Regions from separate parts of the Klebsiella sp. NPDC088457 genome, predicted to be linked through region 1. Evidence: predicted binding sites of a transcription regulator. Region 1 holds the regulator's gene; the other holds the start of a gene.
The links. Region 1 encodes PurR, which represses purine synthesis genes. Its sites were predicted from a motif close to CANGCAAACGTTTGCNTG; they were not measured.
Positions count from the first base shown of each region.

Region 2: a site for PurR is predicted at 2,332-2,349, ahead of purE (5-(carboxyamino)imidazole ribonucleotide mutase). Genes of this name have one in related genera too.

Region 1 is NZ_JBJDNH010000003.1:4,794-12,010, forward strand. Features, by position in the region: gene ACI2JR_RS03115 (C40 family peptidase) at 1-777, shown strand, start outside; gene sodB (superoxide dismutase [Fe]) at 1,119-1,700, shown strand; gene ACI2JR_RS03125 (MFS transporter) at 1,742-2,908, opposite strand; gene ACI2JR_RS03130 (cytochrome bd-I oxidase subunit CydH) at 3,072-3,161, opposite strand; gene purR (HTH-type transcriptional repressor PurR) at 3,457-4,482, shown strand; gene punR (DNA-binding transcriptional activator PunR) at 4,501-5,412, opposite strand; gene punC (purine nucleoside transporter PunC) at 5,521-6,705, shown strand; gene cfa (cyclopropane fatty acyl phospholipid synthase) at 7,002-7,217, shown strand, end outside.
Region 2 is NZ_JBJDNH010000022.1:80,757-87,973, reverse strand. Features, by position in the region: gene cysS (cysteine--tRNA ligase) at 1-908, opposite strand, end outside; gene ppiB (peptidylprolyl isomerase B) at 1,081-1,575, shown strand; gene lpxH (UDP-2,3-diacylglucosamine diphosphatase) at 1,579-2,301, shown strand; gene purE (5-(carboxyamino)imidazole ribonucleotide mutase) at 2,421-2,930, shown strand; gene purK (5-(carboxyamino)imidazole ribonucleotide synthase) at 2,927-4,003, shown strand; gene mnmH (tRNA 2-selenouridine(34) synthase MnmH) at 4,183-5,259, shown strand; gene ACI2JR_RS15610 (porin) at 5,385-6,530, opposite strand; gene ybbP (putative ABC transporter permease subunit YbbP) at 6,712-7,217, opposite strand, start outside.

The sequences.
Region 1 (7,217 bases):
AAAGGACATCAGGCGAAAGGCACCACCGAACGTAAAAAGAAAGCCAGCGGTCAGAAAACAAAATCCACAGCCAAAACCTCAAGTAAACAAGCCGCTACGGCCTCCCGCACCCGACACCCCACCCGCACGACCGCATCCAGCCAAACGGCGCTGAACCGTCAGGCCGCCGGCGGTACGAAAAAATGCGTCCTGCGTAAAGGCTATAAAAAGCAGTGTGCGAAGCCGCTCAAATCGGGCGCCGAGTCGGCCCAGGTGATGGCCAGCGTCCAGACGCAGTGCGTGGCGCGTAAAGGATACAAAAAGCGCTGTAAAACCGTTACCGTGACCGAAGAACAGCCGCTGACGCTGGCGGATGCGCATAAGGCCCGCGTGCAAAAAGCGCAGAGCACGGCGATGTCGAAGCTGATGGATCAGATTGGCAAACCGTATCGCTGGGGCGGAACCTCGCCGCGAACCGGCTTCGATTGCAGCGGCCTGGTGTACTACGCCTATAAAGATCTGGTGAAAATTCGCATCCCGCGCACGGCTAATGAAATGTATCACCTGCGCGATGCCCGCCCGGTGGATCGCGGCGAACTGCAAAGCGGCGATCTCGTCTTCTTTCGCACCCGTGGCCGCGGCACCGCTGACCACGTTGGCGTCTACGTCGGCAACGGCAAATTTATTCAGTCGCCGCGCACCGGTCGCGATATTCAGATAACCTCGTTAAGCGAAGATTACTGGGTTCGCCACTATGTCGGCGCCCGCCGCGTGATGACGCCGAAAACCATTCGCTAAGCCTCTCCTGCCGCGCCTGCGGCAGGCTATCTGGCGCGAACCCGCCGCCGGCAAAACAGACCGCTCCTGAAAAAAAGCTATATTTCACCGCCGTTAAGCGATGTACGCGCCGCAGATGCCCTTCCTTCCAGCGCGACCTGCCTCTGGTTTCCTCCATCTGACCTGTTCAATATAACCTTTATCGGAGTAAGGCTTTTCACTACCATCGGCAAGTGTTAGCATCCTTGTCACAATAAAAAGCTGTCGCACTCGCCGCGGCGAAGCGCAGTACACGCTGTATCCGGATGGTCATACATCCTTTAAATGTGAGAAGAAAACAAGAAGTTATAAGGAGAGTAACAATGTCGTTCGAATTACCTGCATTACCATATGCAAAAGACGCCCTCGCGCCGCACATTTCCGCCGAAACCCTGGAATACCACTATGGTAAACATCACCAGGCCTATGTCACTAACCTCAATAACCTGATCAAAGGCACCGCGTTTGAAGGCCAATCTTTAGAACAGATCGTGCGTACTTCAGAAGGTGGCGTCTTTAACAACGCCGCTCAGGTCTGGAACCACACGTTTTACTGGAACTGCCTAGCGCCGAATGCCGGCGGTGAGCCGGAAGGTGAACTGGCGGCAGCCATTGCCAAATCTTTCGGCAGCTTTGCCGATTTCAAAGCGCAATTTAGCGATGCGGCAGCGAAGAACTTTGGCGCCGGCTGGACATGGCTGGTAAAAAATGCCGATGGCAGCCTGAGTATTGTCTCCACCAGCAATGCGGGCACGCCGCTGACTGGCGAGGCTACGCCGCTGCTGACCGTGGATGTCTGGGAACACGCTTATTACATCGACTACCGTAACGCCCGCCCAGAGTATCTGGCGCACTTCTGGGCGCTGGTAAACTGGACGTTTGTGGCGGCCAATCTGGCGGCATAAATCGCCTACGCAGAAGGGTTGCCCCTTCTGCGTATCCCCGGTTACTGCCCGGCAAACGCCTCTTCAGGCTGCGAGCGGCCGCCGAACAGCACCAGCAGCAGCGCCACGCCGGCAATAATCGCCCCCATCACCGGGACAAAGGCATAGCCCAGCCCACCGGAAATCACCGCCCCACCGGCAGCCGCGCCCAGCGCATTGCCGAGGTTAAACGCCCCGATATTCACCGAAGAAGAGAGCCCCGGCGCTTCATGAGCGACGCGCATCACGCGCATTTGCAGCGGCGGTACCACGGCAAAGGTCGCCGCTCCCCACACCACCATGCTAATCGCCGCCCCCACCTGGGTTTGCGCCAGCAGCGGAATCGCCAGCATGATAACCATCAGCAGCAGCAGAAAGCCTTTCAGCGTGCCGGAAACGGAACGGTCGGCAAACTTACCGCCCAGGTAGTTGCCCAGCGAGAAGCCGACGCCAATCAGCACCAGCATCGCGGTGACGAACAGCGGCGACGCATGCGTAATGGTATGCAGCACCGGCGAAATATAGGTATAGAGGGTAAACATGGCCCCGGCCCCCAGCACCGTGGTCAGCAGCGCGGAAAGCACCTGCGGACGCATCAGCACGGTGAGCTCCTGTTTAACATTCGGCCGCTCGCCGGCGCTGCCTTTTGGCAGAGAGAACCACAGGCTGGCCATCGCCACCAGACCGAGGCCCGCGGTAGCGAGAAACGACATCCGCCAGCCGATGGTTTCACCCAGCCAGGTTGCCGCCGGAACGCCGCCAATATTGGCGATGGTCAACCCCATAAACATCGTCGCCACCGCGCTGGCCTGCTTGTGTTTTGGCACTACGCTCGCCGCAACCACCGACCCCAGGCCAAAGAAAGCGCCGTGATTAAGGCTGGTGATAATGCGCGAGATCAGCAAGGTCGTGTAATCCGGCGCCATTGAGGAGAGGACGTTGCCGAGAGTAAAGATCGCCATCAGGAAAATCAGCGCATTTCTGCGCGCGCGATGGGAGAGCAGTAAGGTCATCAGCGGCGCGCCGACCATCACGCCAATCGCATACGCGCTGATCAGCATTCCCGCAGCCGGAATAGAGACGTCGACACCTTTGGCAATGACCGGCAGCAGCCCCATCGGGGAAAACTCCGTCGTACCAATACCAAACGCGCCGATCGCCAGCGCTAACAGGGGAAAGTTGATTTTCATTCAATGACTCCAGCAGACCGTCCTCAGCGACGGCATCTCATCAGAAGTCAAAAGCATGACATCAATCACAGAAAAACAAAAGTAAACGGAATGGCAAAAGATTTTTGCAAAATTGATAATAATGGCGGGACGTTGGGGGAAAGAGCGCTCTCCCCCGGCAAAATCAGTGCAGTACCGCCGTCAGCCCGGCGGCAACAATGAGACCCAGAACAATAATCGTTGTGGTCAGCGAAAACTTCAAATCTGTATCCATCAATTTTTCCCCCTGTTATCCCCACATGAAAAGTGAGCTTGCTCATTTTTGCACAATATAGCGTAAAAATCTTCTGAGATTTAGGGTGATGCACATTTTTGCTCTTCCCCTTTGCCGCAAGATCGGACAAAATCCCACGCTAATTTGAAAGCGTATCGGCCATTGACCCCTTCCTGTCGTTCTGTGTCGTTTTCCCGACGTGATGCAATGTTGAACATTGTACTCAGGGTGTGTATAGGCAAACGTTTACGTACCGATAATCAGACGATCAGGTCAAGGTCTGGAGTGAGAAGTAATGGCAACAATTAAAGATGTAGCGAAGCGCGCAAACGTTTCCACTACAACAGTTTCACATGTGATTAACAAAACCCGCTTCGTTGCTGAAGAAACCCGCAACGCGGTCTGGGCGGCGATCAAAGAGCTGCACTACTCCCCCAGTGCGGTTGCGCGCAGTCTGAAGGTTAATCACACCAAATCTATCGGCCTGCTGGCCACCAGCAGCGAAGCGGCCTATTTCGCTGAGATTATCGAAGCCGTAGAGAAAAGCTGCTTCCAGAAAGGCTATACCCTGATTCTGGGCAATGCGTGGAACGATCTTGAAAAGCAGCAGGCCTACCTGTCGATGATGGCGCAAAAGCGCGTCGACGGCCTGCTGGTGATGTGCTCGGAATACCCGGAATCGGTATTGAGCATGCTGGAAGAGTACCGCCACATTCCGATGGTGGTGATGGACTGGGGTGAAGCGAAGGCCGACTTTACCGATTCGGTCATCGATAACGCCTTCGAGGGCGGCTATATGGCTGGCCGCTACCTGGTCGAACGCGGCCACCGTGAAATTGGCGTGATCCCCGGCCCGCTGGAGCGTAATACCGGTGCCGGACGGCTGGCCGGCTTTATGCAAGCCATGAAAGAAGCGCAGATTTCCGTTCCGGAAAGCTGGATTGTTCAGGGAGATTTCGAACCGGAATCCGGCTACCGGGCGATGCAGCAGATCCTCAGCCAGCAGCACCGTCCGACGGCGGTATTCTGCGGCGGCGACATCATGGCGATGGGCGCCATCTGCGCGGCGGACGAAATGGGCCTGCGCGTGCCGCAGGATATTTCGCTGATCGGGTATGATAACGTGCGCAACGCCCGCTATTTCAGCCCGGCATTGACCACCATTCATCAGCCGAAAGATTCTCTCGGCGAAGCCGCCTTCAACATGCTGATGGATCGTATCGTCAACAAGCGCGAAGAGTCGCAGTCGATCGAGGTTCACCCGCGTCTGGTGGAACGCCGCTCGGTCGTTGACGGCCCGTTCGTCGACTACCGCCGCTAACCTTCCCCACGGCGCCGGTTACTCCGGCGCCCGCAGCCACTCGCGGTTCAACGTTTCACTGTCGCCCAGATAATCCAGCAGCCACGCGAGCGCCGGCGAAGTATCGCTTTGCTGCCAGGTCAGGCAGCACGCCGCGTCCGGGAACGGATTTTCCAGCGCCAGCGCGGTCCATTCGCCGCGGTCGATCCACGGACGGGCAAAGTGCGTCGGCACCATCCCGACGCAGAGTCCCGCCGACAGGCAGGTCGCCGACGATTCCCAGTCGGGTACCACCACCCTTTTCTGATTGTCCAGTAGCCAGGTTGTGCGTTTCGGCAACGAGCGGGAGGTATCTTCCCTCACCAGCGACGGCCAGTTGCGCAACATATCATCGCTCAACGGGCCCGTCATCTGCGCCAGCGGATGATGGCTCGCCACCACGCAGTGCCAGCTTAGCATCCCCATATCGCGAAAGGCGTAGCGCCCGCCCACCGGAATCGAGCGGGTCGCACCAATCGCCAGTTCCACGCGTCCGTCGGCCAGCGCGTCCCAGACGCCGTTAAACACCTCCTGAAAAACAATCAGTTCGACATCGGGAAAGTGGCGATAAAAATCGACGATCATCTGCCGCATACGCGCCGGTTTAACAATGTCATCGACGGCGATCGACAGCTGCCCGCGCCAGCCGTTGGCAATCTGCTGACACTGCTGGCGGGTGATCTGCATTTTTTTGATAACAGAACGCCCTTCCTGTAAAAACCAGATCCCGGCCGGGGTGAGTTCAACATCGCGATGGCGACGTTCGAAAAGGGGAACCTTCAGCCACTCTTCGAGCTGGCGTACGGTGTAGCTGACTGCTGAAGGTACGCGATGCAGCTCCTGCGCCGCTGCGCTAAAGCTACCGTTGCGGGCAACAGCATCAACGACTTCGAGTGAGTATTCGGACCACATATTCTGCCTGCAAAATTTTTGAATGCATGTAGCAAATATTAGCGTTTCACAAGCCATTATGCACTCCCTACACTCTGCGGCATCAGACCGCATCTATAAGAGAATGTTATGCAACAACCTGGGAAAGGATTTTTAGTGTGGCTGGCGGGACTCAGCGTGCTGGGTTTCCTCGCCACCGATATGTACCTGCCGGCTTTTTCAGCTATTCAACAAGATCTGAATACCTCAGCGGCATCGGTGAGCGCCAGCTTGAGCTTATTCCTCGCCGGCTTCGCCCACGGCCAGCTGTTCTGGGGGCCGGTTTCCGACCGCTACGGCCGCAAACCGGTTCTGCTGTCCGGGCTGGCGATTTTCGCTATCAGCTGCCTCGGGATGCTGTGGGTGCGTGACGCCACGCTGATGCTGGTCCTGCGCTTTATTCAGGCCATCGGCGTCTGCGCGGCGGCGGTGACCTGGCAGGCGATGGTGACCGACTATTACCCTGCCCAGCGCACTAACCGCATTTTTGCCACCATTATGCCGCTGGTGGGCTTATCTCCGGCGCTGGCGCCGCTGCTCGGCAGCTGGTTACTCACGCACCTCGAATGGCAGGCGATTTTCGCCACCCTGTTCGCTATCGCGGTGCTGCTGATGCTGCCGGCCCTGCGGCTTAAACCGGCGAACAGGCAGCCCGGCGCCACTGCGCAAAAGCTGCCCTTCCTTGCCCTGCTGCGCTCCCGCGAGTACAGCGGTAATGTACTGATTTACGCCGCCTGCTCCGCCAGCTTTTTCGCCTGGCTGACCGGCTCACCGTTTATTCTGCACGAGATGGGCTATGGCCCCACCGCCATTGGCCTGAGCTATGTCCCGCAGACCATCGCCTTTTTAGTTGGCGGCTATGGCTGTCGCGCGGCGCTACAAAAATGGCAGGGAAATCAGCTGCTCCCGTGGCTGCTGGTGATTTTCGCCGTCAGCGTCGCGGCCACCTGGCTGGTTGGCCGACTGGCGGATGTATCAATTGTTGCGTTGATGGTGCCCTTCTGCGTCATGGCGATTGTTAACGGCGGTATTTACCCGATCGTCGTCGCCCAAGCGCTGAAGCCGTTCCCGCAGGCCACCGGCCGCGCCGCGGCGCTGCAGAACACCCTGCAGCTCGGCCTGTGCTTCCTGACCAGTTTGCTGGTTTCCGCGCTGATCGCCACTCCGCTGCTGACCACCACCAGCGTGATGCTGGTCTCGATTGCGCTGGCCGGGATTGGATACCTCATGCAGCGTCATACCGCCTGCCTGACGACGGAGTCGTCGCATGCATAGAATTATTTCACTGATGTTATCGTACAGTAATTAGCCTGCTAATATATTTTTATTGAAAGCCCGATATTAGCGGCCTATACTGGATCCGGCATCACATAAATAGAAAGTTTATTGCACTTAACGGGGGCAGGATGCATCCCGTTTCACCATGGAAGGCCTTTCGGCAAGGGTTATCACCCTTCCTCTGTTCTACGTCGGATAGCAGCTTCACGGATATTCCGTGAGATTTCTCACAAAGCCAAAAAAGCGTCTACGCTGTTTTAAGGTTCTGATCACTTGGGCGTGATGGAGAAGCTATGAGTTCATCGTGTATAGAAGAAGTAAGCGTACCAAACGACGACTGGTACCGAATTGCAGCCGAGTTGCTCGGTCGCGCGGGCATTGAAATTAATGGGCCCGCCCCCTCCGATCTCCGGATTAAAAACCCGCTCTTTTTTAAACGTGTTTTACAGGAAGGGTCTCTGGGGTTAGGTGAAAGTTATATGGACGGCTGGTGGGATTGCGAACGGCTG
Region 2 (7,217 bases), on a different contig from region 1:
TTCAGTTGGCTACGATAATGGCCGGACATCAGGAAGTAGCGGATAGTCTCTGCATCGTAGTACTGCAGCACGTCACGCACGGTAAAGAAGTTGCCCAGCGATTTCGACATCTTCTCGCGATCAACCATCACCATGCCGGAGTGCATCCAGTAGTTCACATATTCGCCATCGTGCGCGCAGGTGGACTGGGCAATCTCGTTTTCGTGATGCGGGAACATCAGGTCCGAACCGCCGCCGTGAATATCAAAATGGTTACCCAGCTGTTTGCAGTTCATCGCCGAACATTCAATGTGCCAACCCGGGCGCCCGTTGCCCCACGGAGAAGGCCAGCTCGGCTCCCCCTCTTTCGACATTTTCCACAGCACAAAATCCATCGGGTTACGCTTTACGTCGACGACGTCAACGCGCGCGCCGGCCTGCAGCTGGTCCAGATCCTGGCGCGACAGCTGACCGTAGTTCGGATCGGTCGGGACCGAGAACATCACGTCGCCGTTGTCCGCCACGTACGCGTGGCCGCGCGCAATCAGCTGTTCGGTAATCTCAATAATCTCCGGAATATGGTGCGTCGCGCGCGGTTCGAGGTCCGGGCGCAGAATATTCAGCGCATCGAAGTCATGATGCATTTCGGCAATCATGCGATCGACCAGCGCGACAAAGCTTTCACCGTTCTCATTAGCGCGCTTAATGATTTTATCGTCGATGTCGGTAATGTTGCGGACATACTTCAGCTTATAGCCGAGAAAACGCAGATAGCGGGCAACGACGTCGAAAGAGACGAAAGTACGGCCATGGCCGATATGACAGAGATCGTAAACGGTAATACCACACACGTACATGCCCACTTCCCCGGCATGGATAGGTTTAAACTCTTCTTTTTGGCGCGTCAGTGTATTAAAAATTTTTAACATCGAAGATTCCGTGTAGACGTGTGTGGATATAGGTCGCGTATTCTAACCTTAATTCAACCCCGAAGCAGCACACAATGCAAGGTGATCGAACCCTGCGGTTATGCTATAACAGCCCCTTATGTCACGCCCAACTTTGGGTTTAGCACCACAATTATCGGAACAGGATGCAAAAATGGTTACTTTCCACACTAATCATGGCGATATCGTAATCAAAACGTTTGACGACAAAGCGCCGGAAACAGTTAAAAACTTCCTGGACTACTGCCGCGAAGGTTTCTACGACAACACCATTTTCCACCGTGTTATCAACGGGTTCATGATCCAGGGCGGCGGTTTTGAGCCGGGCATGGAGCAGAAAACCACCAAATCCCCGATTCAGAATGAAGCCAACAACGGCCTGAAAAACACCCGCGGTACGCTGGCAATGGCCCGTACTCAGGCGCCTCACTCCGCCACCGCGCAGTTCTTCATCAACGTTGTCGATAACGACTTCCTGAACTTCTCTGGCGAAAGCCTGCAGGGTTGGGGCTACTGCGTATTTGCCGAAGTTGTTGAAGGCATGGACGTGGTCGACAAAATCAAAGCGGTTGCTACCGGCCGTAGCGGCATGCATCAGGATGTGCCGAAAGAAGACGTTGTGATCAAAAGCGTCACCCTCAGCGAGTAATTCGTGGCGACACTTTTTATTGCGGATTTGCACCTGCAAACAGAAGAACCGGCGATCACCGCCGGTTTTCTGCGCTTTTTGCGTGGAGAAGCCCGCGAGGCCGATGCGCTGTATATCCTCGGCGATCTGTTTGAAGCCTGGATCGGCGATGACGACCCAAACCCGTTGCATCAGGAAATCGCCTCTGCGCTGAACGAGTTAACCCGCTCGGGCGTCCCCTGCTATTTCATTCACGGTAACCGTGATTTTCTCATAGGCCAGCGCTTTGCACGCGCCTGCGGTATGACCCTGCTGGCGGAAGAAAAGGTGCTCGAGCTGTACGGTCACCGGGTACTGATTATGCATGGCGACACGCTCTGCACCGATGATGCCGGCTATCTGGCCTTTCGCGCCAAAGTGCATACGCCGTGGATTCAACGTCTGTTCCTTGCCCTGCCGCTGTTTATTCGCCGTCGCATTGCCGCGAGAATGCGCGCCGACAGCAAGGCGGCCAACAGCAGCAAGTCGATGGCGATTATGGATGTTAATCCGCAGGCCGTGGTTAATGTCATGGAAAAACATCGGGTGCAATGGTTGATTCATGGCCATACCCATCGCCCTGCCATCCATTCATTAAACGCCAACGGCGAACCCGCTTTTCGCGTGGTCCTCGGGGCGTGGCACAGCGAAGGCTCAATGGTCAAAGTCAGCAAAGACGACGTCGAACTGATTCCTTTCCCGTGGTAATTTTCCGCGTTTTTTCACCTTATCTCAGGTGACGCAACCGTTTTCCTTGCCAGAAGATCATGTTATTCTCTGTGGCCTCTAAAGCAGTGTGAAGCACACCCACAGGAGTTTTAAGACGCATGTCTTCCCGCAATAATTCGGCGCGTATCGCCATCGTGATGGGGTCCAAAAGCGACTGGGCTACCATGCAGTTTACCGCAGAAATCCTTGATGCCCTGAACGTGCCGTACCATGTTGAAGTGGTCTCCGCACACCGCACGCCCGATAAACTGTTCAGCTTCGCCGAAGGCGCGGAAAGCAACGGTTATCAGGTGATTATTGCCGGCGCGGGCGGCGCGGCGCATCTGCCGGGCATGATTGCGGCGAAAACGCTGGTGCCGGTCTTAGGCGTTCCGGTACAAAGCGCGGCGTTAAGCGGCGTAGACAGTCTTTACTCCATCGTCCAGATGCCGCGCGGGATCCCGGTCGGCACGCTGGCCATCGGCAAAGCCGGTGCCGCCAACGCGGCCCTGCTGGCGGCGCAGATTCTGGCTCAGCACGATGCTGAACTGCATCAGCGCCTGCGCGCCTGGCGTCAGGCCCAGACCGATGAAGTGCTGGAGAATCCGGACCCGCGGGGTGCGGCATGAAGCAGGTCTGCATCCTCGGCAACGGCCAGTTAGGCCGTATGCTGCGTCAGGCCGGCGAACCGCTGGGTATCGCCGTCTGGCCGGTCGGCCTTGAGGCCGATCCTGAAGCGGTGCCGTTTCAGCAAAGCGTGATCACCGCAGAAATCGAACGCTGGCCGGAAACGGCGCTCACCCGCGAGCTGGCGCGCCATCCGGCGTTTGTTAACCGCGACGTATTCCCGATTATTGCCGATCGTCTGACGCAAAAGCAGCTGTTCGACAAGCTGGGGCTCGCCACCGCGCCGTGGCAGCTGCTGGCGGATAAAAATGAGTGGCCGGCGATATTCGCGCGTCTCGGCGAGCTGGCCATCGTGAAACGCCGCGTCGGCGGTTACGACGGTCGTGGCCAATGGCGCCTGGCTGAAAGCGACATCGCCCAGCTGCCAGATGATAACTACGGCGAATGTATCGTTGAGCAGGGTATCAACTTTTCTGCCGAAGTCTCACTGGTTGGCGCCCGCGCGCGGGATGGCAGCACGGTATTCTATCCGCTGACCCGCAATCTGCATCAGGACGGTATTCTGCGCGCCAGCGTCGCCTTCCCGCAGGCCAATGCCCGCCAGCAGGATCAGGCTGAAAACATGCTTTCAGCGATTATGAACGAGCTGAACTACGTCGGCGTGATGGCGATGGAGTGTTTCGTCACCGCCGACGGCCTGCTGATTAACGAGCTGGCGCCGCGCGTGCATAACAGCGGCCACTGGACGCAGAACGGCGCCTCCATCAGCCAGTTCGAGCTACATCTGCGGGCGATCGTCGGATTACCGCTGCCGCCGCCGGTGGTAAACAGCCCGTCGGTGATGATCAACCTGATCGGCACCGGGCTTAATTACGACTGGCTGAAGCTGCCGCTGGTACATCTGCACTGGTACGATAAAGAGGTACGTCCGGGGCGCAAAGTGGGTCACCTGAACCTGACCGATAGCGATACCGACCGTCTGAGCGCGACGCTGGAAGCGTTGAAACCCTTACTGCCGCCCGAGTACGCCAGCGGTGTTTTCTGGGCACAATCTCAGTTGACCTCTCTCTCCTGACCCATGCAGGTTGCAGAACCGCCGCCAGCGCATCTGCAGCCTGCATGCGAACGGCTATTTGCCGGGGAATTGATCTTCCCCCTTCCCCGGCATACATTCAGGCGCGTAGAATCCCCTCCTTGCTTTAAAGATTTTCTCGCTTTAAAGATGCATTCCGTTTGACTTCAGAAGGATGACCCATGACAAATGGGACGGATTACCGCACCATTCTCACGGCGGATACGCCACTCATTGACGTCCGCGCCCCGGTCGAATTCCGCCAAAGCGCGCTCCCCGCAGCGCTTAACCTACCGCTGATGAATGATGAGGAACGCGCAGCCGTCGGTATCTGCTATAAACGCCAGGGAGCTGAAGCGGCTTTAGCGCTGGGCCATCGGTTGGTGAACGGCGAACTGCGGGACAGCCGCATCGCGGCATGGCGTGAAGCCTGCCTACGCTATCCTCAGGGCTATCTGTGCTGCGCGCGCGGCGGCCAGCGTTCCCACATCGTGCAGCAATGGCTGCGCGAATCCGGCATCGATTACCCGGCGATCGTCGGCGGCTATAAAGCGCTGCGCCAGGCCGCCATGCAACTCACCGAAGAGCTGGTCCAGCGGCCGATCGTGCTGATCGGCGGCTGCACCGGCAACGGTAAAACCCAGCTGGTCTGTTCACGTGCCGATGGGATCGATCTGGAAGGCCTCGCCCACCATCGCGGTTCATCGTTTGGCCGCACGTTGCGCGAACAGCACGCGCAGGCAACATTTGAAAACCACCTGGCCGTGGCGATGCTAAAAAAAGCGCGGCAGCACAGCCGCTGGGTGCTGGAAGATGAAGGGCATACGATCGGCGCGAATCATCTGCCGGAATGTCTGCGTCAGCGAATGGCGCAATCGCCGCTGGCGGTGGTCGAAGACCCGTTTGCTATCCGTCTGGAACGCCTGCGGGAAGAGTATTTTGAACGTATGCACCGCGACTTTATCGCCGCTTATGGCGAGGAGAAAGGCTGGCAGGAATACAGCGAATATCTGCATCACGGCCTGTTCGCCATTCGCCGTCGCCTGGGACTACAGCGTTTTGCCCAGCTCACCGCCCTGCTCGACGACGCGCTGGCGAAACAGTTGCGCAACGCCAGTAGCGAAGCTCATTTCAGCTGGCTGATTCCGCTGTTGCAAGAATATTACGATCCGATGTACCGCTATCAGCTCAGTAAAAAAGCGGACAAAATCATCTTCCGCGGTACCTGGTACGACGTCGCCTCCTGGCTGGCGCGCTGACCTGCGGCTCCCGGGTCGCGGTTTACGCCTTACCGGGCTACCTCTTAAGCCGTCGTTCTTGTAACCCGGCTAAGCGCAGCGCGAACCGGGGATAAACGGCATCGCGCTGCGCTGAGGGTGATGGCTTAGAAGTCGTAGCGCAGACGCACCAGATTCATATCGCCCAGGTTGTCGGTGCTGGAGGTAAAGACGTGCTCGTAATCGACGCGGAAACCATAATCCAGCTGGAAGCTAATCCCCAGACCGTTATCAATTCGCTGATAGTTGCGGCCATTCACGTACTCCAGGCGATCGCCCATAAAGTACGGCTGAACAGATTTAACCGCGTACTGACCAACCGGGAAGGTATACCCGGCGAAGTACTCAATCCCCCAGGCATCTCCGGCGAAGTAGTTGTCGACGTCGGCTTTTTTGGTGGTCAGGAAGTTCTGATACCAGCCGCCGCCGAAGGAGAAGGTCCAGTTATCCGGCGTCCAGCTTAGCGCCGTACCCACGATATTCTGATCGTAGGATTTATTATCCGCGCTTGACGGATCGCGCATTTCGGCACGGGTGTAGTTCCACGCGGTACCCCAGGTCAGATCTCTGGTGATGTGGTAATCCGCGCCCACCGAACCGCCGCCTTTACGCTTATAGCGCAGGCCATTGCCCGGCAGATATTCGCTATCCTCGAACAGATAAGAGGCATAAAGATCGACATCGCCAACGGTTTTCTTATATTTCAGCATATTACGAGAGCGATACGAACCATCGTAGTCGCCGTTAATCCCGTTGCCCGGCGCCTGGGCGACCATGTCGTAATCCCAGATATCGGTTTTCACCCCGACCACGTCGTAGTAGATACTGTTTTGCTGACCGTAGGTTAAGGTCCCCCAGGTGTCGCTCTTCAGCCCGGTATAGAGCATACGGCGCGAGGTATTATTGGCGCCTTCCGCATAGTGGTTATCCCAGTCAAACAGCGCCGGAATATTCACCCCCAGCTCGTAATAGCTGATCCAGCTAATATCATCAAACAGATAATAATCCGCGGCGAAGCGGAAACGGGTGCCGCCATCAAAGCCATTACGCTTATAAGAACCTTTGTCACCGTCACCGGACATCATGTTGAACTGCGGACGAATACTCCCGCCGACGGTGAAATTCAGGCGGCTCAACGGATCCCCGGCCTGCGGGTCTTGTTTCAGCAGCGTAATCTCAGCCTGGGATGCGAAAGAGGTTAACGCCAGGGTCGCGCCGATCGTCATCGCCAGCGCTTTTATTTTATGTGCCATGCTTTCTCCTCGAGTAATAAGCAACCTTATAATTCCTGGTTGAATATTAACTGCGATTTGACTCGCCGTGTTGTCGGTTTTTTAATGTTTAGTGCTCTTAAAAATCAGCAACTTATCATTTTGTGCGCTTAAAAAAAAAGCGCCGGTGATTTCACCGGCGCGTCATCAAAATGCAAAATAACTAGTGGCTGAATTGACGAAACAGCGCCTTGCCCTTCAATAAGCGCAGCCCCAGCCAGCCGCCGCATAATGACAGCAGGAAGGCGCCGCACAGCGGCAGCATCACCCACAGTCGCCAGTCCGGCGTCCACGGAAAATCAAAAACTTTGGTTTGCAGCATCGCCAGCGCCACCTCCGCCCCTATCGCCGCCACCAGCCCGGAAACCACGCCCAGCAGAGCGAACTCGGCCCACAGGGTGGTACGCAGTAGTGATTTCCCGGCCCCCAGCGTCCGCCAGACCACCAGCTCCTGATAACGCTGACGCATACCGACCTGAACCTGAGCCAGCAGCAGCAAAATGCCGCAGGCGGTCACCAGCACCACCATCACCTCCAGCGCCCGGCTGACCTGGGTTAATACCTGGCCCACCTGACGAAGAATCGCCCCAATATCCAGCAGGCTGACGGTGGGGAATTCACGGTTAAGCTGCGTCAGCAGCGTACTGCCATTATCCCAGCGGAAACTGG